DNA from 3 places in the Paenibacillus sp. FSL R10-2778 genome. Region 1 is predicted to be linked to each of the others. Evidence: predicted binding sites of a transcription regulator. Region 1 holds the regulator's gene; each other region holds the start of a gene.
What was found. Region 1 encodes Rex, which represses fermentation and respiration genes when NADH is low (regulators of the CRP and FNR family bind a similar motif). Its sites were predicted from a motif close to TTGTGAAATATTTCACAA; they were not measured.

Region 1 (7,063 bases):
CCCTTTGTTAACGCAGGTAGTTCCTTTTCCGTTTAAAGCTGCTATTTTTAAGGGAAGAGGGCATTATTTGTGTCTGCGTAAGTTTGAGCATAAAATTAATAAAAAGGACTTTATAAGCCCAAGGGAAGATGCGCTTACTGCCGCTCAGATGATTGTATGGCTCACTCAAAGTGAATCAGGGGATGATGAAGAGCTGAATTTAAGCGGCCGGGGCGGTGATTTCTGGGAGACGGTGGCAAGCGATACCGATTCCTGTCTGGGCCGTTCTTGTCCTTGGTTCCGCAAATGTTATTATCATAGGGCCAAGCATGAAGCTGGGATTGCTGACGTGGTTATTACGAACCACTCCAAGCTATTCGCAGATGTTAAGGCTGGGCACCAGCTGCTTCCGGCTTACGAGCATCTTGTCATTGATGAAGCACATCATTTAGAAGATGTGGCTGGTAAACATCTTGGCATGCATATGAAGCATTTCACTGTGGCACACACATTATCGCGGCTGTATAAAGATAGCCGAAACGGACAGCTTCCTGCTCTGCGCCAGATATTACAGTCGTCAGGCAGTGAAGAGGCTTCAGAATGGAGCGGAGTCATCGATCGGATCTACCCGGATCTGCTTACCGTCAAAGAAACCTGGGATGCACTCAGCGACAAGCTGTTCAGCCTTTTGCCGGAACGCAGTGATGCAGGGGCAGGGGAAGCGGGACAACTGGTTATGCGTTTGATTCCCGCCCGTAAGCCGAAGGATTGGGATGAATTGGTTGCACTAGAGAACACTATGAATCTGACGTTAAGCGACATCATCCGTAAGGGTGATAAAATGCTTAACGAGATGCGCGACCAGGAAAGCCAATCCTCAGCAGACAGTCTTGTTACTGATATTAGCGGTTTATTTAAGGATTTGGCTTCCATCCGTGAGCAAGTAAGATTCTTTATGGGGCTGAATGACGATAATGTAGTATATTGGCTGGAGGCAAATGGGAATTACCGCAGCAAATCACTGCAGATGTATGCTGTCCCTGTGGATGTTAGCAGCCAGCTTAAAGAGTTGTTCTTCGATAAGAAAAAAAGCATCGTGCTTACCTCGGCGACGCTGTCTGTAGATAAATCTTTTCAATTTATGATTGATAATCTCGGACTTAACGAAGCTGCGGAAGAAGGACGTCTAATGACCTCACTTCTTCCTTCTCCCTTTAAGTATCGCGAGCAGGCACTGTTAGTTATACCGCGTGATTTTCCTAGTGTGAAGGGCAGTGTGGGCGATGCTCGATTTGTCGATACACTCGTACAGTCATTATCGGAAGCTGCTAAAACAACACGTGGGCGGATGCTGGTTCTGTTTACTTCTTATAAAATGCTGCGTCAGGTATATGATCCGCTTAAAGAGGCTTTAGCCTCACAAGAGATTACGGTGCTTGGTCAAGGCGTGGAAGGTGGCAGCCGGAGCAAGCTGATCCGCCGCTTTCAGGACAGTGCAGCATCCGTATTGCTGGGGACGAGCAGCTTCTGGGAAGGTGTAGATATTCCAGGTGAAGCACTGACTTGCCTGGCCATCGTGAGACTTCCGTTTCAACCGCCGAATCACCCGTTGGCGGAAGCGAAGTCGGAGTTATTACAGGCCCAGAAGAAGAATCCGTTCATGAAATTATCTGTTCCTCAAGCGGTTATTCGTTTTAAGCAGGGATTCGGAAGACTGGTTCGCACGGCGCAGGATCGCGGAATAGTTATTGTTTATGATACAAGGGTTATTGAATCTCATTACGGGAAGTATTTCCTTTATTCATTGCCTGGTCCCAAAATGGAGCATATGCTTACTGATCAAATGGTCCCTCGCATAGCGGAATGGCTAGAGGATGGCGGCGCTTCTTAAAACGCTCGTCTTCAGTTTAGCTCCTCCTTATCCTTAAGGGCGGTGTGTTACAGTACCGTCCTTAATAAGGAGAGGTAGACGTTTGAATATGGATTTTCACAAGAACATTACTATTTTTAGGAGGAAAAATATGAAATCGGATAAAATATCAGAAGCCGTTGTTCGCAGACTGCCTGTGTACTTGCGTTTTTTGAATGATCTCCAGAATCGCGAAATATTAACAGTTTCCTCTCAGGAACTTGGACAAAAGCTTGATCTTAATCCCGCACAGATTCGTAAGGATTTAGCATATTTTGGTGACTTCGGCAGAAAAGGTATCGGCTATGATGTAACGTATCTTATTGAGAAAATCCGTCATATCCTGAAGCTGGATCAACAGCTTAATGTAGCTTTAGTTGGAGCAGGTAATCTCGGACATGCCTTGTCTAATTACAATGCATATCTTAAAGATACTATGAAAATCACGGCTATATTTGATTCGTACGCTCCTAAGGTTGGACGTAAGATCAACTCCCTTACTGTGCAACCGATGGATGAACTAGGCAGCACGATTCGTGAGCAAGGTATTCGCATTGCCATTATTACCGTACCTGATTCAGAAGCTCAAAATGTAGCAGATATTCTCATTTCTTCTGGGATTGAAGCGATTTTGAACTTTGCCCCTGTGATTCTGAAGACACCACCGAATATCCGGGTGCATGCAGCTGATTTTACAACTGATCTGCAAAGTCTTGCTTATTACTTGCGGGATGGAAAGGAAGAAAGCGAACATGAACAACAATAAAACGATAATTAAGGGCGGGTATTTTCTGACTCCGGGAACGGATGAGCCGGTTCTGAGTGGATATATGACTATTGAAGATGATTTAATCACTTACATAGGAAAAGAAGAGCCTCAGATGGAAGCTGGAGTGCAAGTGGTTGATGGCAGCCGTCTGCTGTTCATGCCTGGACTTGTAAACACACATGGTCATGCGGCGATGTCTTTGCTGCGTGGATATGGAGATGATTTAGCGCTACAAGTGTGGCTTCAGGAGAAGATGTGGCCAATGGAGGAAAAGTTCACCGGTGATGATGTATACTGGGGAACCTCCTTATCTGTATTGGAAATGCTGAAGGGTGGAACTACGACCTTCCTCGATATGTATGATCATATGGACCGAGTAGCCGAGGTAGCTGAGTTATCAGGTATCCGTTCCGTATTGATGCGTGGTGTGATCGGGTTATGTCCAGAGGATGTACAGAATCACAAGCTTGCGGAAGCGATTTCTTTTGCCCGTAACTGGCATGGAAAGGCTGAAGGCAGAATTACTACTATGATCTCGCCGCACGCCCCTTATACTTGCCCTCCGGACTTCCTGGTTAAGTTCGTGCAGGCAGCGCATGATCTGGATTTACCGATGCATACGCATATGTCCGAAACGAAACGTGAAGTGGAACAAAATGTGGCGGATTACGGGTTGCGTCCTGTAGCTCACTTAGAGAAGCTTGGCATGTTCACACGTCCCTCGATAGTTGCACATGGTGTTCATTTAAATGATGAAGAGATTGAGATCTTGGCTCGCCATAATGTGGGTGTATCTCATAATCCGGGCAGTAATTTGAAGTTGGCTAGCGGAGTGGCTCGGGTTACTGATCTTCTAAAAGCTGGTGTGAAGGTGTCTCTTGGCACGGATGGCGCGGCAAGCAACAATAACTTGGATATGTTTGAAGAGATGCGGCTTGCAGCTCTCATTCATAAGGGTGTCAGCGGTGATCCAACGGCTGTTCCAGCTCCAGAGGCTCTGCGTATGGCTACAGAATATGGCGCGCAGTCCATCTTTTTAAATAATGTAGGCAGACTTGCTGTAGGGATGAAAGCAGATTTCATTGCTATTGATATCGATCAGCCGCATTTGCTGCCACACACAGATCTGTTGTCTCATGCGGTTTACTCTGCTAGCGCTAAGGATGTTGAGCATGTGTGGGTGAATGGTAAACAGGTCATCAAGCATGGACAATGCTTAACCCTGGATGAGGAAGCTATCCGGCGTAAAGCGCAAGAAGCCTTCGAAGGTTTATTGAAGCGTTAAGTCTGGAGAATAACGAATAAATAATAGGCTGCGACTTTTTGCTTTTAGCAAAAGTTGCGGCCTTTTGTGTATTTTTAAGGCTGGGAAAGCTAGAAAATTATGAAATTTTGGATAAACACGCGGGTGTGTTATATAATCAAAAAAGATATATTACTAGAAAGGGAGCTGTACCTTGAAGAAAAGGAAAAAATGGATCCTCCTGGGGTCAGTTCTGATTCTGCTCCTGGGGTTTGGACTTATCCAGTTCTATGCCTATATTATGAAAGATCAATGGAACGAGCGTGATATCGCTAAGGATGTTGCCAAAACCAGAGCGGGTCTAACAGAGGTAACCAAAGCACAAAAATCGGTTTGGGATGAAAATGCAGTGTACTGGGTATTAACAGGGAAAAATGAAGCCGGGACTGCTCTTATGGTCTGGGTCCGCTTTACGGTAGATGGAAAATTTGCTGAAGGCGACGACGCAGTGTTTGCTGAGGAACTAAGTAAAGGAACCTCGGAAGCCCAAATACGCGGCATTATCAAAGCTGATCTTCCGGACATAACGATTGAACGCTTGCTGCCGGGAGTATATAACGGAGAGTATGCTTGGCAGCTTTTTTATAAACAGAGCGGTCGGTATTATTATCAATTTTATCGCTTTTCGGATGGGTCCCGAATGGGCGAAGGTTACAGTTTACCTAAAAGTTAAGCTGAACATAAGGAAATTAAGGGTGTCATAGTAAACAAGCGAACTTATAATAAGTTCGCTTGTTTACATTTATTTGATGTACAAAAGTGATATACTAAGTGATATACTGAATGGGTGGTTATCATCGAATATTCTCTTAAATTCACATACGAAAATAGGCCGATTGATTAAAAATCAAGGCCGGTTTTGTCGAAAGTGAGGAATTTATTTGGTATTGATGGAAATATTTAAAAAATTAAATTTTAAATATATTCACATTTATTTTGAAATTAGTATATACACCTGTGATATACTACTACTTGTAATTAGAACAGCAATAAGAGACTTCAGTCTCTCTGATGAGCTCTCAAGTAGCTATAAATTATTATAATGAGCTTTATATTTTGTCATCTTTGAGAGGAGGACGTTTCTTGAAATTACGTCTTGTACCTGTGCTGATAACGTCTCTACTGTCGGCTACTCTATTGTTTGGTGGCTTCTTTTTGTATCGTCAGTTTGCAATGCAGGAACCACTTCAGAAGATTGTATCTCAATATGAGGGCGTCAATAATTCTCATATCAGTATTAACCGCAATGAGGTCACTTTGAAACTTGATCTCCAGCCAGGCACGAAATTACGTGAGCTGGTTCAGTACGTCTCCCAAGAAGGAAAATCGATGATTGATGGACGTACACTAAAACTTGATGTAGAACAGAACTCCAGTGAATTGCTGGATGAATACTGGGATAAAGCGATGTTCTCTGTAGCTGAAGCCATGGAGAGCCGTAAATATACACTTATACCCACAGAACTTGATGGACTCAAAGCGCAATATCCGCAATATAAAAATGTGATAGCCTCAACAGAAATTGACGACAATAATGTCTATGTAAGCTTGAGTAATGGAAAAGAAAGCAAATTTATTATTTTGCCGCGAAAACCTGCGACATTGGGGGTATGGAATAATGCCTAAATACCTTAAAGAAATTCTAATCGGATTTGTTCCTGTCTTGTTTATTTTCATGGCTTTTCTAGGCATTAATATATTCCCGATTGTAATTGCTGCTGGGATGCTCACGGCTTTACTTATCATTGCTCATTTAAGAGGCGGACTTGCGGTAAATGCAGGTGCCGGGAAGAAACGCAAGAAGGATGGACCTTCAAAGCTTACTTTTGAAGAAATTGGCGGGCAAGACAATGCAAAACAGGAGCTTCGTGAAGCGTTGGATTTTTTGATCCGGCATGAGGAAATCAGCAAATTCGGGATTCGGCCTTTGAAAGGGATTCTGCTTACAGGCCCTCCAGGAACAGGTAAGACCCTTATGGCTAGAGCAGCAGCACATTATACGAACTCTGTATTTGTTGCAGCATCAGGCAGTGAGTTTGTAGAAATGTACGTAGGTGTCGGTGCCGGCCGTATCCGCGATTTGTTTAAGGATGCCCGTACCCGCGCCCTTAAGGAAAACAAGCAAAGCGCTATTATTTTCATAGATGAAATTGACGTAATTGGCGGTAAGCGTGAAGGCGGACAGCAACGAGAATATGATCAGACCTTGAATCAGCTGTTGACTGAGATGGACGGGATCTATAACAATGAAACACCACGCATTCTACTGGTAGCAGCCACTAACCGTAAAGAAATGCTTGATTCAGCATTGCTGCGTCCTGGCCGGTTTGACCGTCATATTCAAGTGGACATGCCTGATAAAAAAGGCCGCAGATCGATTCTCGAATTACATGCCAAAAATAAGCCGCTTCATGCCAATGTGAACCTCGACAAAATTTCCGAAGAAGCCTATGGTTTTTCCGGTGCTCAGCTCGAAAGTGTTATGAATGAGGCAGCAATTTATATGATGCGTGAGGAATTGACAGAGGTTGAGCAGCGGCATCTGTCGATGGCGATTGACAAGGTTATGATGGGGGAAAAAACGGACAGAGAAACTAACCACGAAGAGAAAAAACGGGTGGCAATCCACGAATTGGGACATGCCATTATGGCAGAACTGCTTCGTCCGGGAAGTGTTAGTCAGGTTACGCTGACTCCGCGGGGGCAAGCCCTTGGTTATGTACGTCACAATCCTCAGCAAGAGCAGTATTTGTACACCAAAGATTATCTAGAAGATCAGATTATGATCGCACTTGGTGGAGCGGCTGCAGAAGAAATGTATTATGGCGGAAGAAGCACAGGTTCGCGTGGCGATTTTGATCAGGCCCTGAATATTGTCGAAACCATGATGAAATCCGGATTGACTTCGTTGGGCATCGCCAAGTTGGAAATGGTTACCACTGAAGAGCTTATGAAGGAAAACAGTAAAATATTGGATGAATTGATGGTACGTACTCACGACCACCTTGAAAAGCAACGAAATGTATTTGATTACTCCCTTGACATTTTAATGAAGGAAGAAGTGCTCTCTGGAGAGCAATTTCGATGTCAATTTCGTGACAGC
Region 2 (7,063 bases), 1.8 Mb from region 1:
CCTCTGAAATAATGAACGGAGATACCCCTGTATTCCAGATAGAGTTACCGAGAAGCAGGAACAAAGAACCGATCCCCATATAAAGATAAATACGAGTATGCCCCATTAGCTTCCACGTGGATTGTTTCTCTGGTTCATTCTTCTGATGCCCCATTACCTCATGCGCAGGTTCTCCACCGATTTTCTTCAGATATATAAAAAAGAAACCCGCAAATACCGCCGAGGTTACACCATTCATTACAAAGCTTAGCATATAGGAAATATCGGCCAAAAAACCACTTAATGCCGTCCCCAGTGCTACACCAATATTATTGGCGACATAAATAACATTAAACAGCTCACCACGCTGCTTCGTGAAACGAAAGCCGATAAATGCCTGAATGGCAGGTAATGATAAGGAATTAAATAATCCCACTAGTCCCATTGCAACCATAAATAACGTCCAGTTGTTACTAGCTGCCGGCAAGGTGAACAGTGCCAAAGCATTCATGGCGAGCGCTCCGACAATCAGCCGGTTCACGCCTACCTTATGATAGAGTGAGCCCCCGAGTAGTTGACCCACGATCCCACCAACCGATTGAATAAGAATCACCAGTCCAGCATCTGACATGCTGCGTCCAAGCTCATCAAATACATACATCGTAACGAGCGGCCACATCAGCGCACTACCTGTTGCGTTAATTAGGCTGGCAATGAGAAATATTTTCACTTCTTTTGGATATGCCTGTAAAAACTTCATAAGTAGTGTACATCCCCTGTTATATATGTGTCATTAATTCATCCAGTATCATCCCAAAACAGGGCTATGAGCAAGCATACACATTGACGTTTTATCGTGATAAAGTGCGCATGAAATCTAGAGGATAAAACGCACATATCGCATGAAATATTCCGTCTCCCTTGGGGTTCACGTCCGCAGTCCTCCCTAGTTCTAATATCTATTCTTATTTTAAAGCCGTGGCTGTCGTCCGTAAAGCAAACTAAACAAGAAGAAACTGATTCGCTTTTAGAAAGACGGGGTAATAGAGCCTAGAAACACTCCCCCTTCAAAATTCGCCGTGATCCGATTTCGTTCCCCCGAGCGCGGATATATCACGGCGGATTTTTTTTGTGTCTACATAACAAAAAGCACCCCTAAAACATTAACGCCACCAATAAGGCAGACCTTGAATGTTCTATGGAGTGCTCTATAAGACGAGCTTAAGCGTGTTTCTTGACACTGCTGCCGGACATGCTATCTACGGATTGAATAGCCGTAGGTGCTTTACGCAAGTATGCCATCCAATAGGCAGCTGCGACAAATATTGCCCCACCCGTTAGATTGCCGAGCCAGACGGGAACAAAGTTAGTGAAGTATTGCCCCCATGAATAATAACCTTCAAAAATAGCTGCTGGAATTAGGAACATGTTAGCTACAACGTGCTGGAATCCGATCGCAACAAAGGCCATCGTTGGAAACCAAATACCAAGGATTTTGCCGCTGAAGTTATCTGCTCCATAGGAGAGCCATACGGCCAGCGCAACGAGCCAGTTACAGCCGATACCCGAAACAAATGCCGGAAAGAATTCTGCATCGATTTTATGACCAGCCATATCCACCAATTTTTCTAAATACACACCCTCTGAAGTTAAACCCACCACATGACCGAAGAAATAAGCTACAAATAATGCCCCTGCCAGATTACTAATCGTAATGAGCAAAAGATTCTTCACAACTTCCCAGAAAGAAATCTTCTTAGCCATAAAAGCGAGCGGCACGGCCATCATATTCCCTGTCAGCAGTTCTCCACCTGCAAGGAGTACCATGATCAGCCCAACGGGGAAGACTGCGGCTCCGATAAAGTTAGCAATGGAACCCCATTCCTGTGGTGCGCCAGCAATGACGCGAATATCTAATAAAAACCCGAGCGCAATAAACGCTCCTCCCAAAAAGCCCAGAATAAGTACGGTACTTAGCGGATTATGAGCTTTTTTTATGCCGTTCTCTACAGTTACTTCGGCAATTTGCTGCGGTTTGCTATAAGCCATGGTTCCTATCCCCTTCATCTATTTACTTCAAATTTGTTCCTTTATGACCATTGTAGCGTGTCGTAAAACACATTAACGTGATAATTATCACTTTGAGAAAACTAAGTGAAAGTTTTCACTGACATGTCAAATTTACTGCGACCTGTGCACAAATAGAAGTTTGTGTATGACCGGCTAAGCCAGCATATCTTGTTTCGTTGGATTACATTTGAGCGTACGCAGCAGCTATCGGACTCAATTGACTCTAATCGTAACTTTCGAGCACATTTGGCCCACAACCGGACATCGGACTCAGATGACCCTATTCGTAGCTTTCGAGCACATTTGGCCCACAACCGGACATCGGACTCAGATGACCCTATTCGTAGCTTTCGAGCACATTTGGCTTGCTATCGGACCCCATTGTCGCTATTGGCACGAAAAACACTCTATTTGTACCTCATTCTATGTAATAGCTGCATTGGAGTCCGAAACCAGACTCAAAAAGTGATTAATTGCTAAATAGCGGCTTCTGAGTCCGAAAGCTTCTGCGGAGGGTGAAAACTCAGCACAATCGGACTCAGTTGACCCTATTCGTAGCTTTCGAGCACATTTGGCTTGCTATCGGACCCCATTGTCGCTATTGGCACGAAAAACACACTAGTTGCACCTCATTCTATGTAATAGCTGCACTGGAGCCCGAAACCACGCTCAAACGGCGATTATTTGCTTATTAGCGGCTTCTGAGTCCGAAAGCTTCTGCGGGGGGCGATGACTCAGCATGATCGGACTCAGTTGACCCTATTCGTAGCTTTCGAGCACATTTGGCTTGCTATCGGACCCCATTGTCGCTATTGGCACGAAAAACACACTAGTTGCACCTCATTCTATGTAATAGCTGCACTGGAGCCCGAAACCACGCTCAAACGGCGATTATTTGCTTATTAGCGGCTTCTGAGTCCGAAAGCTTCTGCGGGGGGCGATGACTCAGCATGATCGGACTCAGTTGACCTTATACAGAGCTCCTGAGTCCGAAAGCTTCTGCAGAAGGTGATGACTCAGCACGATCGGACACAGTTGACCCTAGTCGTAACTTTCGAGCACATTTGGCTCGCTACCATCACCGAAGCCATTGGATTGCACCTACCCATGCAGCTAATCATTCTGCACCTAACAAAAAAAAGCAGTGACCCTCCTGTTACAGGAGGATCGCTGCTTCTCAAGCTTTATAAGGTTGTCTTTTTCGTCGATAAATCACTCAGAAACAATCTTTTCTTTTTAAACCGTTACAGCCTCTTTGCTTGGTACTGTTGTCGGCAGCGCTTGAAGACCTACTGTATTCAGAAAGTTCCAAGGTTTGTTGTAATGCGGTTGGAAGAAGAAGTCGATAAAGGCTAGTTGGTCAATTGTCATTTGATTTTGAATACATACAGACACTGTGTTGATCGATTGCGTCAGATCCATCTTGGACATAATTTGAGCCCCGAGAATACGGCGTGTGGCGCGATCAAACACTACTTTTAACTGAACCTGCTCAAAGGTGGGCATAAATTCTGGACGGTAGTTATCAATAATCATGGCGGTTTCTACGTCCATTCCTTCAGCCTTAGCTCCTTCTTCAGTAAGCCCTGTTGCAGCGATATTGTCTTCATAAATCTTAATGCCCGAAGTCCCTTGTGTACCCATATAAGGAATGGTCTCTGTTACCAAGTTGCGCGCAACTAAGGTTCCCATCCGAACGGCATTGGTTGCCAGTGGGATATAGGCGTGTTTGCCTGTAGGGTTGTAGTGAATTGCACAGCTGTCGCCAGCGGCATATACATCCGGGCAGCTAGTCTGCATATAGTTATTGACTACAATGGCACCATTAGGCAGCATATCGACTTGACCTTTTAAGAGTTCAGTATTAGGACGGAAACCAATGCAGAGAATGACCAGATCTGTCTCATGCTCCCCTTTGCTTGTAATAACCTTTGTTACCTTACCGTCTTTGCCTGCAAAAGAGCTAACCTTCTCATTCAGTGCCAATTTAATCCCATGATCCTGAAAAGATTGTTCGATCGGTGCAGTAAATTCTTGATCCAGGTATTTACTCAGAATGCGATCTTCACCATCAATTAGTGTAACTTGCTTGCCATTCATTTGAAAAGCTTCCACCAGTTCTACGCCGATATATCCAGCGCCGACGACGGTGATTTTATTTGCTTGTTTAGCTTTTTCTATAATAGTGTTGGAATGATCATAGTTCTTGGAAAGTAAAATCCCCTCGAGTTCAAATCCTTCAAGCTTCGGTACAATCGGCCATGAACCTGTAGTCATAATCAGCTTATCGTAGGTATCAGCGAACTCGTGGCCTGTCTCCAGATTGCGTACACGCAATGTTTTGGACTTCGTATCCACTGCAGTTACTTCATGACGCATATTGGTCTTTACGCCAAGCTCTGCAAGCTTTTCTGGTGAAGAATAGAATAGCCCCTCTGGGTCTTTTACCACTCCACCTACATACAAGGCAATCCCACAGGATAAGAAGGAAATATTATCATTACGCTCATATACAGTAATCTCGGCATCCGGGTAAAGTTGAGCAGTATTCACAATTGCGGCGGTTCCGGCATGGGTACATCCAATGACAGCTACTTTCATTATTTCTTCCTCCTTCAAATGGACAAACGGGTTATATATTTGACTTGCATGACCGATCAATGATGGAATCTGATCAACAATGGGTTAGTTGTGATTTATTTCACTTTATAAACTGATTATATTGTGATATTTATCACATTACAAGTCTTTTTTACCTATATCCTCATATTGTTCACAATTTTAAGTTTTTTTCCGCCACTGCTGCCGAATGCGACTCCGTTAGCTTTGCCACGTGGGAGGTACATTATGATCCGCATTTGCAGGAATCCAAAGGAAGCATAAAAAAAGGCCTCCCCTCTAATACCAACAAGGAGAAGCCTTTGATTAAAACACTTTTACACCAAACCGTGAATCTCTCCGTCCTCATCCATCCATAGCCCCTCAGCGGCTGGCTTAGCTGGCAGACCTGGCATCGTAACGATATTGCCTGTAATAACTACCGCAAAACCTGCACCAAGCGAAAGGGTAATATCTCGGACACCAATCGTAAAGCCTTCCGGTGCTCCGAGGAGTCTAGGCTGGTCGGAGAAGGAATAAGGCGTCTTCGCCAAACATACTTGAAGATCATTTAGCCCAAGCCGCTCGATAACCGCCAGACTCCGCTTAGCCGCCGGGGAAAAGTTCACTTCTGCCCCGCGGTAGATCTCACGGACAATTTTGTTGATTTTGGATGAAATGTCGAGATCCTTCTCATACAGAGGAGCAAACTGGCTCGGGCCACTATTGTCCAAGAGCTTGTTCAGTTCAGAAGCCAGCTCCTGTCCACCTGCACTACCTTCCGCCCATACTTTTGAGATCGCGGCTGGCACGTTTAAATTGCGGCAGGCCTCCAATACATCATTAATCTCGCCCTCACTGTCCCCTTCAAAATGATTTATGGCAACTAAAACAGGGACTCCAAATTTACCGAGATTCTCTACATGACGTTCTAAGTTCACCAATCCCGCGCGAAGCGCCGTCCGATTCTCGGTTAGAAGCTCACCTTTAGGCACACCACCGTTATATTTTAAGGACTTAACAGTTACGACAAGAACAGCAGCAGAAGGGTTTAACCCGGCCTGTTGGCATTTGATATCCATGAATTTCTCTGCACCAAGATCCGCTCCGAAGCCTGCTTCGGTGACCACAACATCTCCCAGCTTAAGGGCATAACGAGTGCCAATAACACTGCTGCAGCCATGAGCGATATTCGCAAACGGCCCCCCGTGTACAATAACAGGCGTACCTTCCAGAGTCTGTACCAAGTTTGGCTTAACTGCTTCCTTAAGCAGCGCTGTCATCGCTTCAACGGCCCCGATTTGCTCGGCTGTTACCGGTTGTCCCTCTTGGTCATATCCAATCAGAATACGGTTTAAACGCTTCTTGAGATCAATAAGGTTATCGCATAAGCATAACACAGCCATAATCTCAGAAGCCGTTGTAATCTGAAAGCCACTTTCCCGTACCGCTCCATTTCCGTCCCCGAGCCCAGTCACAATACTGCGCAGGCTGCGGTCGTTCATATCCATGACACGTTTCCAAACGATACGCTGCGGATCCAGTCTTAGCTCATTGCCTTGGAAGATATGATTGTCAATCATTGCGGACAATAAATTATGCGCAGAAGTTACCGCATGAATGTCACCGGTAAAGTGCAAATTAATTTCATCAGCCGGAACAATCTGCGACTTCCCGCCGCCTGTTGCGCCGCCCTTCATCCCTAAGCAAGGTCCAAGCGAGGGCTCACGTAAAGCAGCCACGGTCTTCACTCCTGCTGCATTCATTGCCTGCGCCAACCCGATGGTTGTTAAGGTCTTACCCTCTCCAGCAGGGGTCGGATTCACCGCAGTGACCAGAACCAGCTTGCCATCTGGCTTGTTTTTCATATCCTCCCATAAGGAAGGTGAGAGTTTGCTTTTATATTTGCCGTATAGTTCCAGATGCTGCTCGTCGATTCCTGCTTGTGCTGCTACCTCTGTAATTAACTTCATGCTTGTATAAAACCCTCCTGCCGTTATTATCCTGCTGTACTCCGCTTTTTTATGCATGTTCGCACAGTTGCTATATTCTCTTCAAAGGATACATCGTCTTTTTAAAGCGTCAAGTATAATTTATCACAATAAAAATTCAAGACAATCTCCATTAATCCTTTAAAAAAAGAAAATCCCCGCGAGCATCGGTCGAAACCGAGTCGAGGGGATACTTGGAGGATCACTCTGCAACTGACCCCATTATGGATCTACAGTAGTGACTCAATATGTTGTTTCATCGTTTCCGGCGATTCTTTGGGCTCCACACGAGCCACTACATTGCCGCTGCGATCAATTAGAAATTTCGTAAAATTCCAGCTAATGTCGCTGCTGTCCCCAGCACCAGGCTGCTGCTCCTTCAAATAATTGAAAAGCGGGCTGGCATCCGGTCCATTAACATCAAC
Region 3 (7,063 bases), 3.0 Mb from region 1:
ACGGTTGCTCACTGACCATTGTTGATCCGTTCGCCCACCTTTAATTTCTCCATTGTAGTTTTTCGTCTCAATGACAAATAAGCAATACGGGGAAATAATGATATGATCAATCTGGGTGTAACCTGTTCGAGACTTGGGATTAGGAAGCATTAGATCGCTTAATGATTTACACTCCTTAGGTAACTGATCGAGTTGAATATTGATTTTATGCTCACCTAACTCTCCAATTCGTGTGGAAGCAACCTTCGGTTTCGACTTGGGAGTTTGTGCCTTACGCACTGCCTGTGGTGGCTTAGTGTCGGATTTTTTAAAGAAGGACTTTAGCGCTTTAAACATAGCAAAACCTCGTCTGATATAGATTTACAATATGTATGGTTATTCGACAATATGGGAAGATATCCCTTTATTCATATCATAAATGGAGGTCTGCCCTCTTTTGAATGAACAGCATCTAAAAAACAAAAATTTCAAATATATATAAAGAAAAAAAGACTGTCGCATTGACAGTCCGAAAATAAGATATGCGTATATCCCCTTTGGTTCCGATACCTATGTGCTTCTCCGCTACCCGCAGGGCATGTCTTAGTCCGAGAGAACTGAAGGGGCAGTAAGGGCATGTTCAAGCTGCATGCCATCCTTTAGTCCTTGAAGATATAGACGTTCATAAAGAACGGCTTGCTTCGATTGAAGCTTATCCTCCCAGTGCTCAAACTCTGGCATACGTGCAATGTCCATGGAGTCAAACAACGCTTGAAAAGCTTTGCGCTCTTCTTCAAAAACATATCTAGGTTCGGATTGATGTTCAATTTGTGCGGTCACCTCATCCAATCGACCTTGAATCGTCTGTAAAAACCATGCCGGAAAGCCCACCATATCCCCTCCAAGATAGAAACTCAAACGAAACGACACTGTATGTCCGTTTTTTTCTTGGTACATCCGATTAATCAGTTCGTCAACCTTACGACTCTGGGCCTGAACCGCTTCATTGCTGCTTAACGGAATTCCCTGCTCCAGTGATTGCTGTCCGAGTTCATTCAGCTTGCGCTTTTCCTCCTCATATTTGCACATCAGATGTTGCATTGCACCCCCACCTTCCGGGAAAAGCTATATCTGTAGACGATGTATGGAAATTTTAATGCGTTTATCGGTTTATCTCATTTTAATTCGATATCCGCATTAAAACAACACTTACCTCGCATACAATTTGGTTAAATTGTGAGGTGACGCCAAAATGAGGCATCGCAAAGAGCCCCCGGGTGACAAAAACATTATCGGGACCCGAGTTATAGCTATTCGAAAAGCTAAGCGAATGAAGCAAAAGGATTTCCTTGCCAAGTTGCAAACCTTTGGCTTGGACATTAGCCCGACCAGTTTATCGCGATTGGAAGGTCAATATAGACTTGTGCAGGATTATGAGGTGGTTGCCATTGCGAAAGCATTGGAGGTTTCTGTTGGGGAGTTGTTGGGGGAGGGTTAGTGAAGTGATAGTGGGAGATAACTCTCTGTTCTTGGAAGAGATCGTTATTTTCATTTAAATAGATACTACATAAATCTGCAAATTTTTATGCAGAATCCCTGAGGGGATTTATTATTCAGACTTAGGCACGTACCTACGACGTCCAATAAAATGGAGGACTGAGGCAATATCTGACCCTCAGCTTTTTATCCTTCGGTCCGCTTTCAGGTAACATTCATCGTGCTATGTATGTAGACATCAAATAATACATAGCTATAACAACGATATACCAACCTATCGCACGGAATTCATTCCATAGATTCAGATTAAAAGACGATCAGTAATCTGCAATTTGCAGAAACTGATCGTCTCTCTTGTCATATAGTCCTTCTTCTCCGCACAAAAAAACCGAGAAAGGCACTTTATTTAAAAGTGTCTATTTCTCGGTTATAGTTTATTCGTCCGTTACGTTAACTAGTTAGATTGCCCTTCCATCGCTCTAATGGATTCATCAACCTTCACCATCATGGAACATTCGACTCTTTTGCGGAAGACGTCACAGCTGAAGTCATAGGTTCCGACCAGGGAACCCGTCGCGTGCAGCGCATTGGCAGGACAACCGCCGCTGCAGTAGAGTTTCGCCCAGCAGTCCTTGCATTCCGGCTTCGAGTAGCAGTTGCTCTCTTGGAATTGACATTGCAGCTCTGGTTTTGTGATGCCATCCCAGAGGTTTCCCATGCTGTACTCTTCATCCCCTACGAACTGGTGACAAGGAAAAAGCTCTCCCCAAGGGGTGACGGCAAGATATTCCGTCCCTGAACCACAGCCAGTGATTCTCTTCTGGATGCAAGGTCCTTCTGAGAGGTCAAGCATGTAGTGATAAAAGGTAAACCCCTTGCCTTGTTCACCGCGCCCGATCATTTCCTTGGCGAGAATTTCGTACTGGTTATATATCTCCGGCAGGTCCTCCTCGGTAAGTGCATAGGGCTCCTTTGGATCACAGATGACCGGTTCCATCGAGATTTTGTCAAAACCAAGATCTGCGATATGAAATATATCATTGGTGAAATCGACATTGTTACGAGTGTAAGTTCCCCGTACATAGTACTCTTGGTCTCCGCGCTTACGAACGAATTCCTGGAACTTCGGAAGAATATGATCGTAGCTGCCTTTTCCGTTAACCGTTTGGCGAAGCCGGTCATGAACCTCTTTTCTTCCATCCAGGCTTAATACGACATTGTACATTTCCTGATTTAAAAACTCGGTGACCTCATCGTTCAGCAGCATCCCGTTCGTCGTGAAGGTGAAGCGGAACTTCTTTTTGTATTCTTGTTCTTTGCTTCTTGCATAAGCTACGATCTGTTTAACCACTTTCCAAGCCAAGAGCGGTTCCCCGCCGAAAAAGTCGATGTCAAGATTACGATGATGACCCGAATTTTCAAGCAGGTAATCGATAGCTTTTTGTCCAACCTCATAGCTCATGATTGCCCTATCTCCGTTGTATTTCCCTTGGCTAGCGAAGCAATAATCGCATGACAAATTACAGGTATGCGCAACATTGAGGCAGAGTGCCTTGACATAAGTTTTCCGTTTTTTTAAATCGAGCGAGAGGTTCTCATACTCATCTTTTGTAAAAAGCTGTCCATCATTTATAAGCTCCTCGATATCCGCGATGGTTTCTCGAATGTCGCTCTCGGAAATGCTGGAATCATCTTTATATTTATCCAACATTGTTGTCACGATTTGATCGACAGAAGTTTTCTCATAATCCGCTATAATTTCATATGCTAGGTCATCAACAACATGCACCGAGCCACTATAGGTATCGAGCACGATATTGTATCCGTTTAGTTTATATTGATGAATCATACTTACTAATCAAGCTCCTTTTGCACACAAGTAGAAACGGCTTCGCCATCCTTTAGGGATAGTATCCATTTCTTAAAAATAGCCGCCCATCAGCAGAGCAATGGGCGGTAAAATTCCGAATCCTATCTGTTCATTGCATTTTCACACTTTTGGTTTGCAACGCCGCAGGAAGTTTTACAAGCGGACTGGCAAGAGGTCTGGCATGCGCCGCATCCGCCGTGTTTTGCGGTATCCATCAGTTTGCGGGTGCTCAGGGTTACGATTCTTTTCACGATAAATGACTCCTTCTGTAATTTCTTGTGATCACTTTCACTTAATTTCCATGGAACATCGTAGCAACATCACGCAAGTACGTCTATGATGCCCGTCACCTAACAGAGTAGAGAGGGCTTAAACATAAGTATCAACGTTAATTTTCGTGCAATCGTTCATGCTTGTGATCGTAGGATACGGTAGCCGGAACCAGAGTCAGGGCAATACTAAAAAAGTGAAACAAAAAAGAGACGGCAATGATGCCATCTCTTTAACAACATTTTTTCTCATACTTGTCCGTAAAGTCCAATAAATATAAGGATCTCATAGCACTGTATCCTTCCTTACCAGTAGAGCGACACTCTCCACATGCGTGGGTAGACAGTGTGAACAAACTTATATGAGGAGCCTAAGACACTCTTGACAGTTTATCTGCTCTTGACGCCTTAGTTCATAAAAATATTGCACAATTGGATGCTTTAACTTCATCTTCTCGCTCATGTTTAAAATCCAACCGTATTGATAGAAGGCGGCTCCGAGCATAGCATCTATGGCGTGCTGCAGAGGGACGAGAATGGCCCTCCTATCCATAACCGAACGGATGCTTTTTGTACTCTAAGGGGCTTGAACCGACTCTATTTTTGAACACACGACTAAAATAGTACTGGCTCTTATACCCTACCTTCACGGCCAGATCCCCGATTTTGATATTCGGCATTACGTCATCCAGAATCTCCTTCGCCTTCGATATCCGAAGCTCGGTGACATAGTCAAGGAATGAAGCACCGATTTCTTGCTTCATACGCTTGCTAAGATAGGTTTGGTTGATATGAAATAGTGCTGCTACTCGAGTAATAGACAGCTCCGGATCCTGATAATGACTGTCAATATACTCGGTCACTTTTTGGATAAGCACTGTTCCATCCCCTGTATACCCGGGAAGCTCCCGCTCCTTATCCACCCTGTCTTCATGTGAATGCAAAGGATATTTTACCTGAAGATGCTCATCGATCCGATGAAGCAGCTTGTTCAGATCACTCTTCGGCACAGGTTTCAATACATAATCGAATGCTTGCAGTTGCACGGCTTGACGCGCATATTCAAAGTTATCGTACCCGCTGATGATGACAACCAGAACCGACGGGCAGCGTTCGCGCAATATGTTCATCAGATCGAGCCCATTCATATTCGGCATGTTGATGTCCACAAGACATACATGTGGTGGGGCTTCCTCCACCATATTCAATGCTTCGTTTGCACTTTTCGCTTCTCCTGCAACCTCAAAAAGATACGGACTCTCCTCAATGTATTGTCGCAAGCCTTTGCGAATGATCGTTTCATCATCGACGATGACAATCTTCCACATCTTCATTCCACTCCCCGTCCAAAGGTATTCGAATGACCATAACGGTAATGCCATCATCGCTCTTCACTGCAAGGCCATATGGCACTCCGTAAGCTAGTCGAATGCGATGGTTTACACTGTATAGCCCAAAGCCTGTGGCAGAACGATCATATGTATCATCAAGAAGGGCTTGATTTATCTGCTCAAGCTTCTCTTCCGGAATCATAACCCCATTATTTTCAACCTTAATGACCAAGTAATCGGCCTGTTTATATGCTGTAATCGAAATTTTGCACTTTTGATCCCCAAGTGGCTTAATCCCGTGATAAATCGCATTTTCCACCAAAGGCTGCAGCATGAAGCGAACGACTTGGCACTGAGCAAGCTTTTCATCATATCGAAGCTCGTAGTCCAGAATCTCCTCATATCGCACACCTTGAATATGAAGATAACTCTCGACATGGTACAACTCCTGATCAAGAAGAATGTAGGGACTGCCTGTGCCAAGCCCTAATCGGAAATACGCGCTAAGCGCTTCCACCATCTCCACCACATTGTCTGCTCCATGTTCCGTTGCCATCCACTGGATCGTATCCAATGTGTTGTATAAAAAGTGCGGCTTGATCTGCTCATGAATCAGTCTGAGTTCCATCTCCTTTCGGTCCTGCTCCACAGCGTATAATTGAACAAGCATGTCATTGAAGCTTCGTCCAAGATCGCCGATCTCATCCGAGCGCGTAACATCTGCTCGTATGGTTTGGTTGCCGTTCTGCACATTTTCCATTACCTGGCGAAGCGACTGAATTGGACGAATAATGGAAGAAGCAAGCAGCACCAGAAAGACGATAAACGCACTACCGATAAGAACGCCTACCAGCAATGCAGTCCGCTGGGTTTTGATCACCGCTAACGCTAGACTTGAATTCGGTACTTTGAGTACTAACTTCCAGCCTTCCACATTTTGAATTGGAGCCTCAAATACACTCATGTTCTTCTTATCTGCTGTATCCTCCGCTCCATCTTCTTCACCCAGCTCTCTGCAATCGACGATAAGCTGGCCTGACTGGTCATATAGCATTACATCTTGAGCAATCTCCCTCATCTTCTTGACGGAGACGGCTGCGGCAATATAAGCTACCTCATCATTCACCGATGGATTCACGCGATAAAGAATGACGACGATTTCGGCTGCATTCGCTTTGGATACGATCGGATTGCTTACCACATAATTGGAATCTGAATTCAGCAGTTTTCGATAGTAGGGTCGGTTTAGTATCGAAAAAGGCTTGTCCCTTGCTGACCAGGAATTTCCGTGAATATCCACCACGCGTATGGATTCGTACTCTACTTTCTTCTTCGCCTCGAACTTATCGAACTCTTGCAGCAATTCATCTCGTGTCCACTGATGGTCCGAAGCTAGAGAAGCAAGCATGTCTATCTCTCCAATACGCTGATTAAACCAATAATCAATCTGGTCGCTGCGTGCAGTAACCACTTGCTGCGTTAAGTTCTTATTCAAAGGGACAACCGTATGGTTCATCTCCAAATATATTGTTACAAGCAATGCAACGAACAGCAGCAAGAAGCAGCCTCCTGCGATTAACGTAATTTTTAAGTGAATTGATTTCATTGTAATCATAGCCCTTCACAATATCTGTTTCTTACATGCCCGAAAAAGACAAAAAAACACTAATCTGTGCAAATACATAATGCTGTACTAAATCTATAATAGGTCTTGTGCATATTTTCACATGAAATAACATTCATGTCTAGGCTAGAGATAAAGGATTTGCCTAGCAGATCTTCCTCTCCCTAGTGTATGTAACCAATCCACAACAGAATGAAGGAGATATTATGCGAACTCACACGAAAAAGCTGTTATCTATTCTACTAGTCCTCAGTCTTATGTTCACGCTTGCTGCTTGCGGCAGTAAAGATGCAGAGCCCGCTGCAGATGCAAACGGAGTTCAAGTCTTTGAAGGAGTTGGGCAAGGTAAACATGGCGATATTAAAGTACAAGTCTCCTTATTAGATAACAAGATCACTGACATTAAAGTGACAGAGCATAAGGAAAATGAAGTACTTGCAGAACCTGTTTATACGCAGCTCAAGCAAGAGGTCATGGCAACTAACAGCGCAAA

Region 2: a site for Rex is predicted at 2,132-2,149, ahead of NST40_RS29350 (formate/nitrite transporter family protein). Genes of this name have one in related genera too.
Region 3: a site for Rex is predicted at 3,623-3,640, ahead of scfA (six-cysteine ranthipeptide SCIFF). Genes of this name have one in related genera too.

Annotation. Positions count from the first base shown of each region.
Region 1 covers NZ_CP151956.1:4,719,767-4,726,829, reverse strand. Annotated here, with positions in the region: gene dinG (ATP-dependent DNA helicase DinG) at 1-1,870, shown strand, start outside; gene NST40_RS21320 (redox-sensing transcriptional repressor Rex) at 2,001-2,654, shown strand; gene NST40_RS21315 (amidohydrolase) at 2,641-3,942, shown strand; gene NST40_RS21310 (DUF5590 domain-containing protein) at 4,115-4,633, shown strand; gene NST40_RS21305 (hypothetical protein) at 5,044-5,586, shown strand; gene NST40_RS21300 (AAA family ATPase) at 5,579-7,063, shown strand, end outside.
Region 2 covers NZ_CP151956.1:6,544,797-6,551,859, forward strand. Annotated here, with positions in the region: gene NST40_RS29345 (MFS transporter) at 1-739, opposite strand, end outside; gene NST40_RS29350 (formate/nitrite transporter family protein) at 1,201-2,028, opposite strand; gene NST40_RS29355 (FAD-dependent oxidoreductase) at 3,286-4,650, opposite strand; gene NST40_RS29360 (formate--tetrahydrofolate ligase) at 4,986-6,620, opposite strand; gene NST40_RS29365 (glutathione peroxidase) at 6,869-7,063, opposite strand, start outside.
Region 3 covers NZ_CP151956.1:793,848-800,910, reverse strand. Annotated here, with positions in the region: gene NST40_RS03540 (nuclease-related domain-containing protein) at 1-336, opposite strand, end outside; gene NST40_RS03535 (hypothetical protein) at 583-1,080, opposite strand; gene NST40_RS03530 (helix-turn-helix transcriptional regulator) at 1,232-1,477, shown strand; gene scfB (thioether cross-link-forming SCIFF peptide maturase) at 1,931-3,325, opposite strand; gene scfA (six-cysteine ranthipeptide SCIFF) at 3,448-3,597, opposite strand; gene NST40_RS03515 (response regulator) at 4,161-4,943, opposite strand; gene NST40_RS03510 (histidine kinase) at 4,918-6,504, opposite strand; gene NST40_RS03505 (flavocytochrome c) at 6,777-7,063, shown strand, end outside.